Regions from separate parts of the Thioalkalivibrio sp. ALE11 genome, predicted to be linked through region 1. Evidence: predicted binding sites of a transcription regulator. Region 1 holds the regulator's gene; the other holds the start of a gene.

The links. Region 1 encodes LexA, which represses DNA repair genes until DNA is damaged. Its sites were predicted from a motif close to TACTGTNNATATNNACAGTA; they were not measured.
Region 2: F620_RS0105585 (error-prone DNA polymerase) is a predicted target of LexA. The motif match lies at 7,463-7,482, and genes of this name have one in related genera.

What each region holds. Positions count from the first base shown of each region.
Region 1 is NZ_KB906170.1:90,260-99,752, reverse strand. Features, by position in the region: gene F620_RS0109280 (metallophosphoesterase) at 1-173, shown strand, start outside; gene F620_RS0109275 (hemerythrin domain-containing protein) at 170-928, opposite strand; gene F620_RS0109270 (hemerythrin domain-containing protein) at 921-1,466, opposite strand; gene rnk (nucleoside diphosphate kinase regulator) at 1,706-2,116, shown strand; gene F620_RS0109260 (DNA polymerase Y family protein) at 2,127-3,569, opposite strand; gene imuA (translesion DNA synthesis-associated protein ImuA) at 3,716-4,369, opposite strand; gene lexA (transcriptional repressor LexA) at 4,366-5,034, opposite strand; gene F620_RS0109245 (S10 family peptidase) at 5,073-6,569, opposite strand; gene F620_RS0109240 (FKBP-type peptidyl-prolyl cis-trans isomerase) at 6,569-7,342, opposite strand; gene F620_RS0109235 (ABC transporter permease) at 7,414-8,202, opposite strand; gene F620_RS0109230 (ABC transporter ATP-binding protein) at 8,209-9,114, opposite strand; gene F620_RS0109225 (NRAMP family divalent metal transporter) at 9,373-9,493, shown strand, end outside.
Region 2 is NZ_KB906166.1:316,619-326,111, forward strand. Features, by position in the region: gene sufB (Fe-S cluster assembly protein SufB) at 1-293, shown strand, start outside; gene F620_RS0105555 (SufE family protein) at 358-780, shown strand; gene sufC (Fe-S cluster assembly ATPase SufC) at 831-1,580, shown strand; gene sufD (Fe-S cluster assembly protein SufD) at 1,577-2,917, shown strand; gene sufT (putative Fe-S cluster assembly protein SufT) at 2,946-3,491, shown strand; gene F620_RS0105575 (non-heme iron oxygenase ferredoxin subunit) at 3,491-3,811, shown strand; gene F620_RS0105580 (iron-sulfur cluster assembly accessory protein) at 3,839-4,234, shown strand; gene F620_RS0105585 (error-prone DNA polymerase) at 4,243-7,461, opposite strand; gene gloA (lactoylglutathione lyase) at 7,563-8,063, opposite strand; gene F620_RS0105595 (hypothetical protein) at 8,216-8,842, shown strand; gene aat (leucyl/phenylalanyl-tRNA--protein transferase) at 8,858-9,493, opposite strand, start outside.

The sequences.
Region 1 (9,493 bases):
GCCTGGCCGAGCTGCTGGGGGCCGGACTGATCGTTCACGGGCACCATCACCAGGACTACGAGACGCATACCCCGGACGGGGTGCGGGTGCGCGGTGTCGGGCGGGCCGGGGTGGTCGGCCTGTATCCGGACGGCCGGCTGGAGACCCTGACGCCGGGGATCGAGGATCCTTAGCGGGCAGGCCCCCGGGAATGGTCCGTTTCCGGCGAATCCTCCGTTTCGTCCGCCTCGCCGGGGACGATGAGCATGCTCCGGGCCTTGCCGAAGAGTTCGCGCGCGACATCGGGTTGTTCGCGCAAATGCCGGCTCCAGTGGGGAAACAGGTTCTGTTCCTCGCGTCCTTCGTGTTTGGCCAGACCGCCCGAGATCAGGGCGAAGAATGGCGCGATGGCCCAGGGTTCGTCCACGCCCTCGGTGAATTCGTGTTCCAGCATCGCGGTCTGGTCCAGCAGCTCCTCGTGTTCGCGCAGCATGATCGAGGTCGGGTCATCGCCGCGGGGATGGCGCGGCAGATCGAGCAGCGGGACGATCAGTTCGTTCTCCACGTGTACGTGGCGTCGCAGCCCGGCGACGTAGGCATGAAACGCCGGTGCTGCGCCCTCGGCGTCGCCGGCATTGACCCGGTGCAGGGCGCTGGCGAACAGGCGGTCGATACGCAGGTGGTCGCGGGTGAGGAGATCGACCAGGTCGACGGGTTCGGTGTCGTCGCGCCGGCGGACCCGCAGGGTCCACAGCGGCGGGCCGGCCTCGACGGTTTCCCAGTGGATGGCATGACGCAGTTGCTGTGCGAGCGCGGCCATCAGCAGTTCGGGCTCTTCCTCCACAAGCACGTCGAAGGTCTGACCGGCACCGAGTTCGCGCAGGGTGTAATAGGCGCGGGTATGGGCATGGTCGCCCAGCCCGCGCAGGTCGAGAGTGAAATCAGCCATGGGGTTCCGGTTCCAGGTCGCGCCGGCGGGCCATGGATTCGCCGATGGCGCGGCATTGATCGGCGTCCAGCAGGTGTTCGGCCAGCGGCAGCACGGCTTCTTCCTCGAGGGCCAGATGGCGGCGGTACTGGTCGATCCATTCCGCCGCGCCGTCCAGCGAGGCATCGCGTCCTTCGGCGATGTCGAGCAGGGCCGGCTCCAGCCGGGACCAGCCGTTTTCCAGGGTTTCGTGCTCCGCGGTAAGACGGTCCAGCCAGTCGGGCAGCTGGGGATGGCAGTCGGGATGATTGCCAAGGCCCTTGAGCCGCGGGAACAGATCTTCGTCCTCGTCGGCATGGTGGTGCGGTGCGGAGGCATGGAAATATTTCAGCAGCCGCTGGGCGGCGGCCTGGGCCTCGGCATCCGCGCCATGATCGGGGACATGGGCCTGCAGGCGGTCGAGCGTCTCCAGACAGCCCTTCAGGCGACGATGACAGGCACGCAGGACTTCGAGGGGGCGATCGAAGCCGGGCAACGGTTCGTTCATCTGGAGATTCATGCGGGCCTCGGGATGCACATCTGCCCCCTGTGTAGCAGTTCGGTGACCGTGTGGCCTTGATGCGGGTCACATCTTGAGGAGGGTTTGTCTTTTGTGTCATTCGCCCCCAGAATCGATGGGACAGAGGCACCGGCGTCCGCGTGCCCGGCTTTGTAGTGTCCGTCGTTGCCGCGGCGGCCTTTCCCTGCATGTTCGTCCGGTCACCCCGGAATCGGTGACCGGCCCTGAGAGGTGGAGTTGTGGACAAGCCCGAGATCGTTGTTTCGGCAACCGACATGGAACGGCTGGACAAGCTGCTGGAATCCGCTTCGGCGGAAGACTGGCCCGGCAAGTCCGGGCTGGAGGCCGAACTGGATCGTGCGCGGGTAGTGGACTCGCACGAGATGCCGGCGTCGGTGGTAACCATGAACTCCAGCGTGCGCTTCCGGGTGGTGGAATCCGGGGAGGAATTCACCATGACCCTGGTCTACCCGCGTGACATGGATGACAGCGGGCAGACGCTGTCGATCATGGCGCCGGTGGGCAGTGCCCTGCTCGGACTCTCGGAGGGCGAGGAGATCGAGTGGCCTCGTCCGGGCGGGGGCGTGATGCACGTGCGCATCGACAAGGTGCTGTTTCAGCCGGAGCGGGCGGGCGAACACCACCGGTAACCGCGGGGTCCTATCCCCAGTAGCCCTGGCGATACCATTGCCCGCTGCGCAGGCAGCGGAACACCCAGACCCCGCGACCGCGGGGGTCGCGCGCCAGAGCATAGTCGCGGCGCTGATCGTTTCCCCGGTCCCACCAGCCGTTTTCCATGCGTCCCAGGGGCTGCAGCCCCTGCAGATCCGTGGCCGCTGCCGGCACCGGCGCGTGCACCCACAGGGCTGTGCCGCAGGCCTGCTGCGCGGGACCGGGCGTGGATCGGCCCCGTTGCAGGGCGGAGCCGACGGGCTCCTGCGCGTCTTCCGGGGCCGGGGTTCCCCGGTTACTCAGGCCGCCGACCTTCTGTGCCCCCAGGCGTGCCCGCAGGCGGGCAAGCACGGCCGGCAGGTGCATGCCCGGGTTGTTCTCGCCGGCGGGATCTCCGGTCAGCAGGCCGTCATCGGTGGCGGGCGGGTCCAGCAGGTCGGCCGCGTGCAGGCGCAGGCCGATGACCGGGGCCTGCAGGGTTTCGCGCTCCAGTCGGGTCTGCCACAGGCTCAGCCAGTCCGCCGCGCGGATGCCCGGCTGGCCGCGTTCCAGGCTCAGGCGGGTGGTGGTCTCGCGATGCCGCAGTTCCAGCTGCATGCGCTGCAGGCTCAGGGCCCGCCCGCGCAGTTGCTGCTCGGCCTGCTGCAGCAGGCGGCGCAGGGGGAACACCAGCGCGGTGCTCGCGCGGATCTCGTGATCCAGGCGCAGGGCGAGTTCCAGGGTGGCCGGGGGGCAAAAGCGCGGCAGGGCCTCGCGGGCGTCACCCAGGAGGCGGTCGATCGTCTGCAGAAGTTCCGGTTCGTGGCGTCGTGCCAGTTCCGTGCGCGGCAGACGCAGCAGGTCACCGAACATCCGCAGGCCGGTGGCCTGCAGGGCCTCGCGGGTGCCCGCGGGTAACGGCAGGGTGTTCAGCGGGAAGCGTGCCAGGTTGCGGCGCAGGGCGTCGCGGTCCTCGGGGATCTCCGGGTGCCGGTGCGCGGCGAACAGCCGTGCAGCGGCCGGGCTGCGGGCCATGCCGGTGCGCGGCTGGAAACCCAGTTCGCGCAGCACCGCCTCTGCCCGTTCGCGCAGGGCCGGCAGCCCGCCGAACAGGCGCCGGCTGCGCCCGACCTCCAGCAGGATGCGCTGCTCTTCGGGTTCGGGATGCACGTGGTCGCTGAACTGCAGCAGGGCGGCGGCGAGTTGGTGAATCTCGCGCGCGCGGGCCGCCGGGTCGTCCTCGATCAGTTCCGGGGTGTCCAGAAGGGCCAGGGCATCGCCCAGGGGCATGCCCGGGCGGGCGCCGGCGCGGCGCGCGGCACGGTTGGCGGCATGCACCCGGGGTCGTTCCCCGCGTTCCACGATCAGCAGGGGATGCTGCGCGAGACGGGCGGCATCCGCGCGGCGGCGGGCCTGAAGATCCAGGGCCAGATGCGGAAGCTGCACGGCCAGCCAGCATTCCCGGGCCTCCGGCGCGGGGACGGGAGCGGGGTCAGGTTCCCGCGCCGGCTCCGGGAGCCCCGGGAGCAGTTGCAGGGTCGGGCCCGGGTGGGCCTGCTCCGTGTCGGGTGCCGGTCGTGCAGGACGTGTGTCCGGGATCACGGGGTGCCCTCCGCGGGAGGCGGGTGCGCCACGGAGAGATCCAGCGGCCGGCCGCGCCGGTACCGGGCGCCGCTGCCCTTGATGAAGTGCAGGCGCAGGCCCCGGCCATGGGGCTGCCATTGCAGGCGCTGATGTGCGGGTGAGGGCTGTTCCGCGGCCTGTGGTGGACGATGGAGCACGGCACAGGCGCGGCTTTCGCCGGCCGCCAGGCGCAGACGCCGCAGTCGTGCGGTCTCCGCGGGGCCATGGATCCAGATCAGCAACACGCCAAAGGCCGGGTCGCGCAGGCACTGTTCCGCACTCCACAGGCGTTCGCCGTCCTGGTCGGCCCGCACCAGCAGGACCCGCTCCGGGGGAATGCCCAGCTGTTGCCAGCCGGGGAGCCAGGGGGTGGCCGGCGGGCCGATCAGGGCGATCCACAGCCGTGCGCGCCCGCAGGCGGCGAGCATCGGGACCAGCAGGCGGGTCTCGCCGCTGCCGAAGGGCGCGCCCAGCAGTTCCACCAGCTGGCCGCGCGGCCAGCCGCCGCCCAGGGCCGTTTCCAGTTCGGGTGTCCCCGCTGGCCAGACCGCGTCGCCGCTGGCGGGGGCGCCCTGGCGGCCGCGCCACAGGGACGGGTGTTCCAGCAGTGAGTCCAGGGCGCGGCTCATTCCCTTTCCAGATCGCGCAGCACGCCCACGCCGATCCCCTCGATCGCGAGTTCGCGGCGCTCGGGGTCGATATCGATGGGGGCGAAATCGGGGTTTTCGGGCAGCAGGCGGATCCGCGAACCATCGTGGTGGAAGCGCTTGACCGTGACCTCGTCCTCGATGCGCGCGACCACGATCTGGCCATCCCGGGCCTCCGGCGTGCGGCGCACGGCGAGCAGGTCGCCGTCGAGGATGCCGGCATCACGCATGCTTTCGCCGTGTACCCGCAGCAGGTAGTCGGGGCGGGCGCGGAACAGGGCGTCGCCGAGTTGGTAGTGCCCCTCGATGTGTTCGGTGGCCAGCAGCGGCGAGCCGGCCGCGACCCGGCCGATCAGGGGAATGCCGTCCGCTTCCGGGGGCGTGCCGGGAGACGGGCGGGCCTCGGGGGACAGGCGGATCCCGCGGGCCGCCCCGCCCACCAGTTCGATCGCGCCCTTGCGCGCCAGGGCCTTGAGGTGGCATTCCGCCGCATGCGGCGAGCGGAAGCCGAAGGCCGCGGCGATCTCGTTGCGCGTGGGTGCGGTGCCCTGGGTGGTCATCACCTCGGTGATGTAGTCGAGGATGGCCTGCTGGCGCGGGGTGAGCGACGGGACGGACGACACGGGGCGGCTCCGGATACTGTTCATAATTACAGTAACCGGAGGGCGCCCGGGTCGGCAAGCGGTCAGTCGGGGTCCGCTGCGTGTCCGGTGTAGAAGCGCCGGGCGTCGTCGAACAGCTCGGCGTTGGTGTCGGCACGCATGTACAGCATGTGCCCGCCGGGATAGCGGCCGGTGACGATGCGCTCGTCGTCGCCCGGGTCCGCGGCATGCGCGATCTGCCCCAGCAGCCATTCGGTGGCGAAATAGGGGGTGATCAGGTCGGCCTCGCCGTGCACGCTGAAGATGCGAAAGCGGGGATCCAGTGCCAGGGCGGTGGCCAGGTCGTCCATCGCCGAGGCCGGGCCGGTCCGCTGCGAGCTGTCCCAGTCCCAGGCACCGAAGACCTCGCGGCTGAGCAGGCGATACTGATGCCCGTGTGACCAGTCCAGGGTGTTGCGCAGGTGGTCCAGCATGGCGGTGGACAGCGGGGCCACCAGACCGTCGAGGATGGCATCGGCCCGCGGTCGCGCGCGGGTCGGGACCGGATCGGGCGAATCGATCCCGCCATCGTACAGGCTGACCAGCCGGCCCTCGTCCCGCAGCAGGCCACGCTGCGCCATGTTCAGGGTGACGCGGCCGCCGGTCGCGCGCAGGTGGTCGCGGTCGATCCCGGTGAATCGGGCCACTTCATCGATCCAGTCCGCGTCGATCCGGTCCGGATGCAGCAGGCCTTCGAGATAGTCCCCCAGCGCGAATGCCTCCGCCTGCTCGAGGCTCGGCGGGTCATCGCCCAGGCGGTCATGCGCGCGTGCCGAGGCGGTCAGCGCCGGCAGCATCAGTGCGTGCGGGAGCGGGCGGCCGGTGCCGCCCTCGAGCATGCCGAAATCCAGCGCGGGGGAGACCAGCACCGTGCCCGAGACGCTGATGCCGGAGTTGCGCATCAGCCGCGCCGGCAGGGCACCGGCGCGATAGCCGCCATAGCTTTCCCCGCCGAGGTACACCGGGTCGCCGCGCCGTTCGTGGTCGTCCAGCCAGCGTTCCAGGGTTTCTTCCAGGGCGGCCAGGTCGCCCTCCGGCTCGAAGAAATCTTCGGGATCGCCGGCCTCCATCACCCGGCTGAAGCCGGTGCCCGGCGGATCGATGAAGACGAGGTCGGTAAACGCCAGCCAGGTCTTCGGGTTGTCCGTCAGCCGTGGTGGCGTGGCGGCCGACAGGCCCCGGTCGTCGGTGTCCAGGACCCGCGGTCCGAGTCCGCCGACGTTGAGATAGGCCGAGGCCGCCCCCGGTCCGCCGTTGAACAGGAAGGTCACCGGGCGGTCGGCTTCTTCGTCGTCCACCGTATAGGCCACGCTGAAGACCCGCGCCTCGGGGTGTTCGCGATCCTCGCCCAGCGGGGTGTAGCCGACCGTCGCGCGGTACTCCAGCCGTTCGCCGTCCACCGTTTCCAGCGAATGCGTGGTGGTCACCGGCTCGGGGAGCACTGCCGGCAGTTCCTCGTGTTCGTCCCCTTCGCCCGTGGCCGGGGCCGCGAGCAGCAGCAGGACCAGACCGAGGGCCCCGGGGCCGGCGTGTCGCCGCATCAGCAAACCGCCGTCTCCTCGGTATCGGGGCAGTCGTGGCGCACCACGCGGTCTTCTTCGAGCCAGTGCTTGATGCCGTCGGTGACGTTATGGACGTCCTCGTACCCCAGACCGTCGGCCAGCGCGCGGGCCAGTACGCCGGTGCGGCTGCCGGTGCGGCAGATCAGGACCACGGTGTCATCCGGGTCTACCGCATCGGTGAACGCCTGACCGAATTGCGGAATGAACTGGCCGCGTTCGTCGAAGGCGGTCATGCGCAGGCTGCCTTCGACCACCCCGGTCTCGGCCCATTCGTCGGGGCGGCGGATGTCGACCACGGTCACGTCGTCGCGTTCCAGCATCCCGGCCAGCTCGTTATTGTTCAGGCCGCCGAAGGGCGCCCGCTCCACTTCCAGGATCTCCACTTCGAAGCGCAGAGTGGCGTTCGGCGGGATCACGTCACCGGCGCCGCGTGACCCGTAGCCCAGTTCCGGCGGGATGATGATCTCGCGCTTCCCACCCTCGCGCATGCCCTCCAGGCCCTTCTCCCAGCCCGGAATGACCTCGCCGGCACCCAGGGTCAGGGTGAACGGCTGGCCGCGGTCACGACTGGAATCGAAGGGTTCGCCCTGGTCCTCGCCATCCTCGTACACCCAGCCGGTGTAATGTACGGTCACGGTGTCATGGCGCACGACCTCGTCGCCGTCGCCTTCCTCGATGTCACGGATTTCCACGTTCTGCGCCAGCGCGGCGGCCGGCAGGGCCAGAAGGATTGCAAACAGCCAGTTCTTCATCGATTCGTACCTGAAGGTGATGGAAAGGGTTCGTTTTAGAGGACAACGCGAATCATTGGAGCATTCCCGCTCTATTGCAACAGCCGGCGGCGGATGCGGTAGCTGGCCACGCTGATGGCCAGGACGCCGTAGCCAATGATGACCGCGAGATGGGGCAGCCACCGGACCGGCCAGTCGCCGGTCATCAATGGCCGCACCAGTTCGATTACGTGGGCCAGCGGCAGCATCCAGGCCAGGGTCTGCACCCAGCCGGGGAGCTGTTCCAGGGGGAAGAAAACCCCGGACAGCAGCAGCATGGGGGTGACCGCCAGGGTGAAGTAGTAGAGGAAGAAATCGTAGCTGCGCGCCAGCGAGGTGACGACCAGCGCCAGCGCGCCGAAGGTGAAGGCAGCGAGGAAGATCACCGGCAGCGCGAGCAGGGCGCGCGCATCGGCCACCAGCCCCAGCAGGCTGGCCACGATCAGTACGGTGATCGCGGAGATCAGGCCCTTGGTGGCCGCCCACACCGCCTCGCCGAACACGATGTCGTCCAGCGTGAGCGGGGTCGCGAGCATGCCGAGCCAGGTGTTCTGTTCCGCCATGCGCGTATAGGCCGAGTACATGCCCTCGAAGCTGGCGGTCATCATCGCGCTGGAGGCGACGATGCCGGAGGCGATGAACACCATGTAGCGCATGCCGTCGACCTCGCCCACCATGGCGCCGAAGCCGACCCCGAACGCCAGCAGGTAGAGGATCGGTTCGCCGAAGTTGCCGACCACCGCGGGCAGCAGCAGCTTGCGCCACACCCGCAGGTTGCGGCGCCATACGGCGAACAGGCGCATGCCGGGACGCGGCAGCAGAGGATGGGTGCGCTGGCGCATGGGTATTCAGTCCCGCAGGTCGTGGCCGGTGAGCTTGAGGAAGACGTCCTCGAGATTGGCCTCGCGCAGGCCCATGCGTTCCCCGCGCGCCTCCAGCCGGCCGCGCAGGCCTTCCGGGTCGGGGGTGTAGATCAGCCAGGTGTCGGCGACCTGGTGGGCGCGGTCGCGCGGCCCCAGTTCGTTTTCGATGGACGCGGCGGCGCCGTGGCCGGCGACCGTGGCCACCCAGGGTTCGACGTGCTCGCGGATCAGCCCGGCGGGCGTGTCACAGGCGATGATGCGGCCATGGTCGATGATCGCGATGCGGTCGCACAGCTCTTCGGCCTCCTCCATGTAGTGCGTGGTCAGCACCAGGGTGACGCCCGAGGCACGCAGCTCGCGCAGCTGTCGCCAGAGGTGGTGACGGGCCTGGGGATCGAGTCCGGTCGTGGGTTCGTCGAGGATCACCGCGGCCGGGTCGTTGATCAGCGCGCGGGCGAGCGTCAGGCGCCGTTTCATGCCCCCGGACAGCGACTGGATGCGCGCGTCGCGCTTGTCGCTCAGGTTGACCCGCTCCAGCAGGGCATCGACCCGCGCCTGCAGCGCCGGGCCGGACAGGCCGAAGTAGGACGCGTAGGTGAACATGTTCTCGCTCACCGTGAAATCCGGGTCGAGGGTATCGAACTGAGGGACCACCCCGAGGCGGTGACGGATCCGGCGCTCGCCTTCGGGCATCGTCTCGCCGAGCACCTCGATGTGACCGGCATCGACGGGGCTGAGACCCAGTAACATTCGCAGGGTGGTGGTCTTGCCCGCGCCGTTGGGGCCCAGCAGGCCGAAGAACTCGCCTTCCGGGATCTCCAGGTTCACGCCGTCCACCACCGGCGTGCCGTCGTACCACTTGCGCAGGTCCTGGATGCGGATGGCGGTCACTGGGGGTCCTTTTCGCGAAACGAGTAGCCGGGATCGCGCACAGTGTAAGGTGTTCCCGCCGGGTGCCGCGAAGGGGGCAGGACCGCGCGGGGATTTCCGGTGCCCATGGTCGTCGCCCGGGCAATGCGCTACCCTTCGCCGCGTTCGCGCGCAAGCGCGCTCCCACAAGGGCAGGTGGCCCCCTGCGAAGCTGCAGCGCTGATCGAGTCCGTGCTGCCCCGGGTGCGGCTGACTGTTCCGGCCAACGCGAGGTGATCCATGCAGTTGTTCTGGCAGCCCCGGACGGATCTGGGCAAGGCGATCGGGCCGGGCATCCTGATGGCCGGCGCCGCGATCGGCGGTTCCCATCTGGTGTCCTCGACCCAGGCCGGTGCACTTT
Region 2 (9,493 bases), on a different contig from region 1:
CCCGCAACTACACCCAGTGCGACTCCTTGCTGCTCGGGGAGACCTGCGGCGCTCACACCTATCCGTACATCGAGGCCAAAAACCCGAGCTCGAACATCGAACACGAGGCGACGACCTCCACGGTCAGCGACGATCAGATCTTCTACCTCAAGCAGCGCGGTCTGTCCGAGGAGGATGCCGTCAACATGATCGTGAACGGTTTCTGCAAGGAGGTCTTCGGCGAGCTGCCCATGGAATTCGCCACCGAGGCCGAGGCCCTGCTGAGCGTTTCTCTGGAAGGGGCGGTCGGCTAGCCGCTCTCCCGGCAGCTGGTTTGCACAAGGGTCCGACACAAGCGTCCGACAAGAGGGGTCCGATATGGACAAGCAAGAACTGTTAAGCGCATTCGAGATGATGCCGGACTGGGATGACCGCTTCCGCATGATCGAGGATCTGGGACGCCAGATGCCGACCCTGCCGGAGGAGGCGCTCACGGAGGAGAACCGCGTCAAGGACTGCAACACGCAGGCGTGGCTGATCGCCCATCTGGACGACCAGGAGCCCCCGCGGCTGGTGCTGGAGGCGGACGCGGAGACCTCCATGGTGCGGGGCCTGATGGCCCTGATGCTGCTGCCGTTCCGGGACAAGACGCCGGAGGAAGTCCTGAACACCGACCCGTATGAACTGCTGGGCGAGGTCGGCATGGACGAAGCCCTCAGCCCGACCCGGCGCGCCGGCATGGAGGCGCTCATGCTCCGGGTCAAGGAGCTGGCCCTCGAGCATGCCCGGACGAATGCCTAGGGCGCGCCACAACCGACATTGAATTTCCAGGTACCCGGAGGACAACGCACATGCTGAAGATCAACGACCTGCATGCATCGATTGACGACAAGGAGATCCTCAGGGGGATCGACCTCGAGGTAAAACCGGGCGAGGTCCACGCCATCATGGGACCCAACGGCTCCGGCAAGAGCACCCTGTGCCAGGTGCTGGGCGGCCGCGACGGTTATGAAGCCACGTCGGGGTCGGTCACCTATCAGGATCAGGACCTGCTGGCGATGGAACCCGAGATCCGCGCCCGCGAAGGGATGCTGCTGGGCTTTCAGTACCCGGTGGAGATCCCCGGCGTCAAGAACATCTATCTGCTCAAGGAAGCCTACAACGCCCAGCGCAAGCACCGCGGCGAACCCGAGGCGGACACCTTCCAGTTCCTGACCCTGGTGCGGGAAAAGATGCAGATGATGCAGATGGACGAAAGCTTCCTGCATCGCGCGATCAATTCCGGATTCTCCGGGGGCGAGAAGAAACGCAACGAGATCCTCCAGATGCTGGTGCTGGAGCCGCACCTGGCCCTGCTGGACGAGACCGACTCCGGGCTGGACATCGACGCCCTGAAGATCGTGGCGGAAGGGGTGAACCACCTGCGTTCGGCGGACCGGGCGATCGTGCTGGTGACCCATTACCAGCGCCTGCTGAGCCACATCGAGCCGGACTACGTCCATGTGCTGTCCGGCGGCCGGATCATCAAGTCCGGTGACAAGACGCTGGCCCAGGAGCTCGAGCGCGAAGGCTACCAGGGGATCATCAAGGAGGCCGCATGAGCGCGAACGCACTGGATACCCATTACATCGGGCAGCTCGAGCAGCTGCAGGGAACGTTGAGTGCGGATCTGCCGCCGTGGCTCGCGCAACGACGGCGGGCGGCGGCCGAGCGGTTCGCGGAGTCCGGCTTCCCCGACCCGCGTGCCGAGGAATGGAAATACACCAACGTTCGCCCGATCGCCAACAAGCCGTTCTCGGTTGCCAGCGAATGCGGGCTGCTTGACGCCGCGACACTCGAGGAGCATGCCTTCGGCGAGCTCGAGCCCTGGCGCCTGGTGTTCGAGAACGGGTTCCTGCGCGACGACCTGTCGCGACTCGACGGACTGGCTCCGGGGGTCCGCATCGACGGCCTGAATACGGCGATCCGGGAGGGGGCGACCATCCCGGAGCAGTGCCTGGACGGGCTTGCCCATGACCAGTACTCGTCGTTTGCGACGCTGAATACCGCGTTCCTGACCGACGGGGCCGTGATCCACCTGGAGCCCGGTGTGGTGCTGGAGCGCCCGATCCATCTGGTGTTCTACGGAACTTCGTACAGTGAGAATGTCTGGTGCCACCCCCGGGTTCTCGTCGTGGGCGAGTCCGGTTGTGAGGCCACCATCATCGAGCACTACGTGGACGGAGAAGGGGCGCGCAGTTTCACCAATACGGTTACCGAGATCGAGGCCCATGCCGGGGCTCACCTGCACCACTATCTGGTGCAGGAGCATGCGGATACCGCCTATCACGTCGGCAATGTCTTCGTCCGCCAGCGGCGCGACAGTGTGGTGACCTCGCACAACGTGAATCTGGGCGGGCGCCTGGTGCGGCACGACCTGAACGTGGACCTGGTGGAGCCCGGCGCCGAGACCCATCTCAACGGCCTGTTCCTGGTCGGTGACCGGCAGCATGTGGATACCCACACGCGGGTCCACCACTCGGTCCCGCATACCACCAGCCGCGAGCAGTACCGGGGTATCGCGCAGGGCCGGGGCCGCGGGGTATTCAAGGGGCGTGTACTGATCCGTGAAGGGGCCCAGAAGACCGCCGCGGAGCAGCACAGCGCCAATCTCCTGCTGTCGCCCAACGCGGAGATCGACGCCAAGCCGGAGCTGGAGATCTACGCGGACGACGTGAAGGCGGCGCACGGCGCCACCGTCGGCCAGCTGGATGCCGATGCGCTGTATTACCTCGCCAGTCGTGGCATCGGGCCGGAGATCGCCCGGGGCATGCTGGTCTACGCCTTTGCCGAAGAAGTGCTGGAGCCGATGAAACTGGATCCGGTCCGGGCGGTGGTGGAGAACCGGCTCGCGCAGCGTCTCCCGGAGGCCGTGCCCGCCACTCTTGCACAAGCGTGATGACACCCGAACATTCGGAGGAATGACGATGGCGTCTCAGGAAATCGTGAAACTGGAGCGGGACACGCTGGCGGTTGCGGTGCCATCGGGCCAGAAGGTGATGATCGGAGAAGGCAGCCAGGTGGCCCTGATGCAGGCGCTCGGCGGCTCCTTCACCGTGACCGCGCAGGGGCGGATGTTCCGCATCAGTGGTGAAGACGCGGATGCACTGGGCAAAACGCCGCCACCGCCGCCGCAACTGCCCGAAAATGCCTCGGACGAAGATGTCGAGCAGCTGGTGTGGGAGCAGATGAGGACCTGCTACGACCCGGAGATCCCCATCAACATCGTGGAACTGGGGCTGATCTACTCCTGCACGGTGGAGAAAGAGGAAGACGGCTCGCGCTCCGTGTGGGTCGAGATGACGCTGACCGCACCCGGCTGCGGGATGGGGGACACGCTGGCCAACGATGTATGGCAGCGGATCATGGAGGTTCCCACCGTCGAGCAGGCGGGGGTCGAGATGGTGTTTGATCCACCGTGGGATGCCTCGCGGATGAGCGAGGCCGCGCGTCTCGAAACGGGGATGTTCTGATGGAAGACTGGGCCGATGTAGCCGCCGTGGACGACATCCCCCCGGGCGAGCGCCGGGTGGTGGAGGTCGACGACGTCCCGATCGCGGTCTTCAACCTGGAGGGGACCTTCTACGCCATCGAGGACCTGTGTTCGCACGAGGAATATCCGATCGCCGAGGGTGAGTTGCGTGATGACCGACTGGTTTGTCCGCACCACGGTGCCGAGTTCTGTCTGCGCGACGGCAGTGCACTCACCGCCCCGGCGGTGGAGCCACTTACCTGTTTCCCGGTGCGCGTCCGCGACGGGCGCGTCGAGGTCCGTGACGACCGCTGGGATTGACCCGTTTCACGCCAGAGAGGTGTAGCCATGAATTCGAACATCGCCGACGCGACTGCCGAGACCGCCCGCATTCCGGAGAGCGACCGGATTCGCGCGACCGACGATGCAGTCCGGCACATCCTCGCGCAGATGGAGAGTGACCCCGAGGCCGTCGGATTTCGCGTTGAAGTGAAACGCACCGGGTGCTCCGGGTGGATGTATTCGGTGGACCTGGTCCGCGAGCCGCGACCCGATGATCTGGTGTTCCGCGTGGATGAACGCCTCGACGTCCATGTCGATCCGAAGAGCTTCGAATTCATCCGCGGAACGGAGATCGATTTCCAGGCGGAGGGGCTGACCCGGCAAATCGTCTTCCACAACCCGAACGTCACCGCCGAATGCGGCTGTGGCGAGAGTTTCTCCGTGGATACCGCCGCTTCCTGATCTGGCCGTTAGCCGAAGTCGCGGGAGCGGGTGACCAGGTCGCCCAGCCAGGTGCTGCGGTCGGTGAGGCGGCGGGCGACCAGGTGGCCGACGCCGTCGGCCCACTGCCATTCGCCATCGATCTCCAGCAGCTGGCCGCGCAGGACCTCGGCGCGGAATCGTTCCACGCGGTCGGGCCAGACGATCACGTTCAGCGTGCCGTGTTCGTCCTCCAGGGTCAGGAATACCGTGCCGTTGGCCGAGCCCGGGCGCTGGCGGGTGATCACCAGACCCGCATAGCGCGCCGGGCCGGGGCGCCGGCGCGCGGAAAGCGTCGCGGAATCCGGCAGGCGCCGGCGTTCGAGCTGCGGGCGCAGCAGGGCCAGCGGGTGCGGCCCCAGCGTGAGGCCGGTGGTGGCGTAGTCCTGGACCAGGTCGTCCACCGCGTCGGGCACCGGCAGCAGGGGCGTGCGGGCGTCGTCCCCGGCCTGCCCCGGCTCGCGTGGCTCGTGCGGGGCGTCGGCGGGCTCGGCGTGTTGCGGCAGGCCGTCGAACAGCGGCAGCGGGGCCTCCACCGCATCGGCGGCCCAGCGCGCCTGATGGCGGTTGCCGGCCAGCCCGGCCAGGGCCCCGGCGCGCGCCAGCCGGCCGGCCTCGGCCCGGCTCAGCCGGGCGCGTGCGACCAGCTCGGGCACGTCGCTGAACGGGCCCTCGGCGCGGGCCGCGTGGATGCGTTCGGCGACCTCCCGACGCAGGCCCTGGACGCGGTTGAAGCCCAGGCGCAGGGCCAGCGGGGCATCCGGCACGTCCGGCGCGTCCGGCGTATCCGGTGAGTCGCCGGCGGCCTCCAGGCTGCATTCCGGCTGGCTGTGGTTCACGTCCACCGGGCGCACCTCCACGCCGTGACGGCGGGCATCGGCCACGATCTGCGCCGGGCCGTAGAAGCCCATCGGCTGGCTGTTGAGCAGCGCGCAGGCGAAGATCGCCGGCTCGAAGCACTTCAGCCAGGCCGAGACCCAGGTGATCAGCGCGAAGCTGGCGGAGTGCGATTCGGGGAAGCCGTATTCGCCGAAGCCGAGGATCTGGCGATACAGCCGCTCGGCGAACTCGGCGGAATAGCCGCGCTCGCGCATCCCCTCCAGCAGCCGCTCGCGCCAGCGCCCGAGATCCCCGCGGCGGCGCCAGGCGCCGATGGAGCGGCGCAGCCCGTCGGCCTCGCCGGCGGAGAACCCGGCCGCCACCATCGCCAGCTCGATCACCTGTTCCTGAAAGATGGGCACGCCCAGGGTGCGCCCCAGCACCCGTTCGATCTCCGCGTTGGGGAAGCGCACCCGCTCGGGGTGTGCCCGGCGCTTGAGATAGGGATGCACCATCTCGCCCTGGATCGGGCCGGGACGCACGATGGCGATCTCGATCACCAGGTCGTAGAAGTTCTTCGGCTTCAGCCGCGGCAGCATGCTCATCTGTGCGCGCGACTCGATCTGGAACACCCCCAGGCTGTCGGCCTTCTGCAGCATCGCGTAGACCGCCGGGTCCTCGGCCGGGATGTCGGCCAGGCCCCAGTCGCGGCCGCGGTGCCGGTGCATCAGCTCCAGCGCGCGGCGCACGCAGGAGAGCATCCCCAGCGACAGCACGTCGATCTTCAGCAGGCCGGCGGCGTCGAGGTCGTCCTTGTCCCACTGGATCACGCTGCGTTCGGGCATCGCCGCGTTCTCGATCGGCACCAGCTCGTCGAGCCGCCCGGCGGCGATCACGAAGCCGCCGGTGTGCTGCGACAGATGGCGCGGGAACCCGACCAGCTCGGCGGTCAGGGCCTGCCACTGGCGGGCCAGGGCGCCGTCGGGTTCCAGGCCGACCTCGCGCAGGCGCTCGGCCGGGATGCCCTCGTCCCACCAGGCCAGATTGGCGGTCAGGGCATCCAGTCGCGCGCGCGAGAGCCCCAGCGCCCGGCCCACGTCGCGCAGGGCGCTGCGGCGGCGGTAGCGGATCACGGTGCAGGCCAGCGCCGCGCGGTCGCGGCCGTAGCGCCGGTAGATGTACTGGATCACCTCCTCGCGGCGCTCGTGCTCGAAGTCGACGTCGATATCCGGCGGCTCGCCGCGCTCGGCGGAGATGAAGCGCTCGAACAGCATGCTGGAGCGCGACGGATCCACCGCGGTGATGCCCAGCGCGTAGCACACCGCCGAGTTGGCCGCCGAACCCCGGCCCTGGCACAGGATCCCGCGGCTGCGGGCGAAGCGCACGATGTCGTACACGGTGAGGAAGTAGGGTTCGTAGCCCAGCTCGGCGATGATGCCCAGCTCGCGCTCGATCTGCGCCTGCACCGCCTCCGGGATACCGTCGGGCCAGCGCTTGCGGGCCCCGCGCAGGCTCTCCTCGCGCAGGTACTCGGTGGCGGTGCGCCCGGGCGGCAGCGGGTCGGTGGGGTAGTGGTATTCGAGTTCGTCCAGGGAGAAGCGGCAGTCGTCGGCGATGGCGACCGCATGATGCAGCCAGGCGGCCGGATACAGCGTGGCCAGGTCCGCGCGCGGGCGCAGGCCGCGTTCGCCGTTGGGGAACAGGCGGTCGGCCGCCTGCGCCACGGTACAGCGGTGGCGCAGTGCGGTCAGCACGTCCTGCAGTGCGCGCCGTCCGCGCGCATGCATGTGCACGTCGCCGCAGGCCGTCACCGGCAGGTCGTGTGCCTGCGCGAGCTGCCGTGCCCGGGCGATCTGCGCCGGATCCCCGGGCGTGCGCAGCAGCGCGACCGCCAGATGCCCCTGCCCGGGCGGGGCCCATGCCCGCAGCCAGGCCGCTGCGTCGTCGGGATCGGCCGTGTCGGATTCCGGCCACAGATGCAGCAGCACGTGCCAGCCGGCGCGCTCGGCTTCCGGGACCGCCTCCAGATCCGCCCGGGTCAGGTGATGCTCGCCCTTGTCCGCGGCCCGGCGGGCGGTGCTGATCACCCGGCACAGCGCGGCGTAGCCCGTGCGCTCGCGCACCAGCACGGTCAGCTCGGGGCCGTCGGCCAGCCGCAGGCGGGCGCCGGCGATCAGGTGTACGCCGGTGCGCTGCGCCGCCTCGTGCGCGCGCACCAGGCCCGCCAGCGAGGCGATGTCGGTCAGTGCCAGCGCGCGATAGCCCAGCGCCGCCGCGCGCTCCACCAGCTCCTCCGGGTGCGAGGCCCCGCGCAGGAACGAGAAGTTGCTCAGCGCCGTCAGCTCGGCAAAGGCCGGGGCGGTGTCGGCTGTGGGTTCGCGTTCGTCCATATACTGTATATTTGTACAGTATTACGGGCGAAGCAAGCCGCCCCCCCGGATTCCGGGGGACGGCGAGGGCTGTCAGGGGGCTTCGGAAATGGGGCGGGGGATCAGCGCCCCAGGCCGGTGAGGCGCGCGGGCTCCAGGATCTCGATCCAGTAGCCGTCGAGGTCCTTCACGAAGGCGATGTCCTTCAGTCCGCCCTCGTCCGGGCGCTTCACGAACTCCACGTTATTCTGGTCGAACCAGCGCACCGCGGCGTCCAGGTCGGGCACCGAGAAGCAGATGTGGCCGAAGCCCTGCGGTTCGGCGTTGCCGTCGTGGTAGTGGAAGTCCGGATCCTTCTCGGTGCCGTAGTTGTAGGTCAGCTCGAGGATGCCGCGCTGGCTGAACATCCAGCGGGTGCGTTCGCCCTCGTCCTGCGGCGGGGCGGGTTCGTCGTCGTCCTGACGCGCGAGGAAATACAGCGTGAACTCGAATTCCGGGAAGTCCAGGGTCTTCACCAGCTCCATGCCGAACACGCGGCGGTAGAAATCCAGCGACGCGTCGGGGTCCTTCACGCGCAGCATGGTGTGGTTGAAGCGGAAGCCTGCGGTGGGGTTGTCGCTCATGTGCGGATCCTTTGTTCGGCCGAATGGGATGGGTCGGGAGAATGGAACATGCCCCCGGCGTCTCCCGCAACTGCCCGGCCGGTGCGTGCTGTCCTATACTGCGCGGATCGCAAGGGAAGAACACGGAGATCGGGGTGAACTCACGACTGGCAATGCGGGCCCTGGCCCTGCTGGCCCTGGTGCTGACGGCCAGCGGCTGCGCGATGCTCTCGCCCTCGCCGCCGCAGGATCAGAGCAACATCTGCGAGATCTTCCGCGAGGAACCGCGCTGGTACGACTACGCCCTGGACTCCCAGGAGCAATGGGGCACGCCCATCGCCACGCAGATGGCGATCATCCAGCAGGAGTCCTCGTTCCGCAGCCACGTGCGCCCGCCGCGCGAGCGCCTGCTGGGGATCATCCCGTGGCGCCGGCCGTCCTCGGCCTATGGCTATGCCCAGGCCCAGGACCCCGTCTGGGGCGAATACCGCGAGGACGCCGGCAGCCGCTTCGCCCGGCGCACGCACATGAAGCACGCGACCGACTTCATCGGCTGGTACAACGAGCGCACCCGGCGCATGACCGGGGTTTCCCTGCATAACCCGGAGCACCTGTATCTCGCCTACCACGAGGGGCAGGGCGGCTATAACCGCGGCAGCTATCGCGGCAAGCCCGGGGTGCAGCGCGCCGCGCGTCAGGTGCGTGACCGCGCCAGTCGCTATGCGAGCCAGCTGGAGAGCTGCGAGTCCGAGTTCCGCTGCCGGCGGTTCTGGCAGGTGGGGCCGTTTTGTCGCCAGTGACGGTCTGCCCGGGGTCTACCACTCCGGGTCCAGCGGATGCAGGTCCGGGTCGAGCGTCCAGGGGCCCGGCGGCGGCACGGTCCGGTCGGCGACCAGGGGGCGGATCCGGCGCAGGAACGTGTCGCGCGGGAGTTCGATCGCGCCCAGGTTCACCAGGTGTTCGGTGGCCATCTGGGTGTCGATCAGCGGCCAGTCCCGGGCCACCATGTGGCGGCACAGCCAGGCGAGGGCGATCTTCGAGGCGTCGCGCTCGAGGCTGAACATGGACTCGCCGCAGAACAGCCGGCCCGCGGCCACCCCGTAGAGCCCGCCGATCAGCCGCGGGCCGTCCCACACCTCCACCGAATGCGCATGGCCCACGCGATGCAGCGCGGTATAGGCCTCCTGCATGCTCTGGGTGATCCAGGTGCCGGCGGAGCGGGCGCGCGGGCCGGCACAGCCGGCGATCACGCGCTCGAAGGCGCGGTCGAAGGTGACGGTGTAGCCGGCGTTGCGCAGGGTCTTGCGCAGCGAGCGGCGGATGCGGAAGGCGCCGGGTTCCAGCACCGCCCGCGGGTCGGGGCTCCACCACAGGATCGGCTGGCCGGCCTCGAACCAGGGGAAGATCCCGCTGCGGTAGGCGTTGATCAGGCGCGGGACCGAGAGATCGCC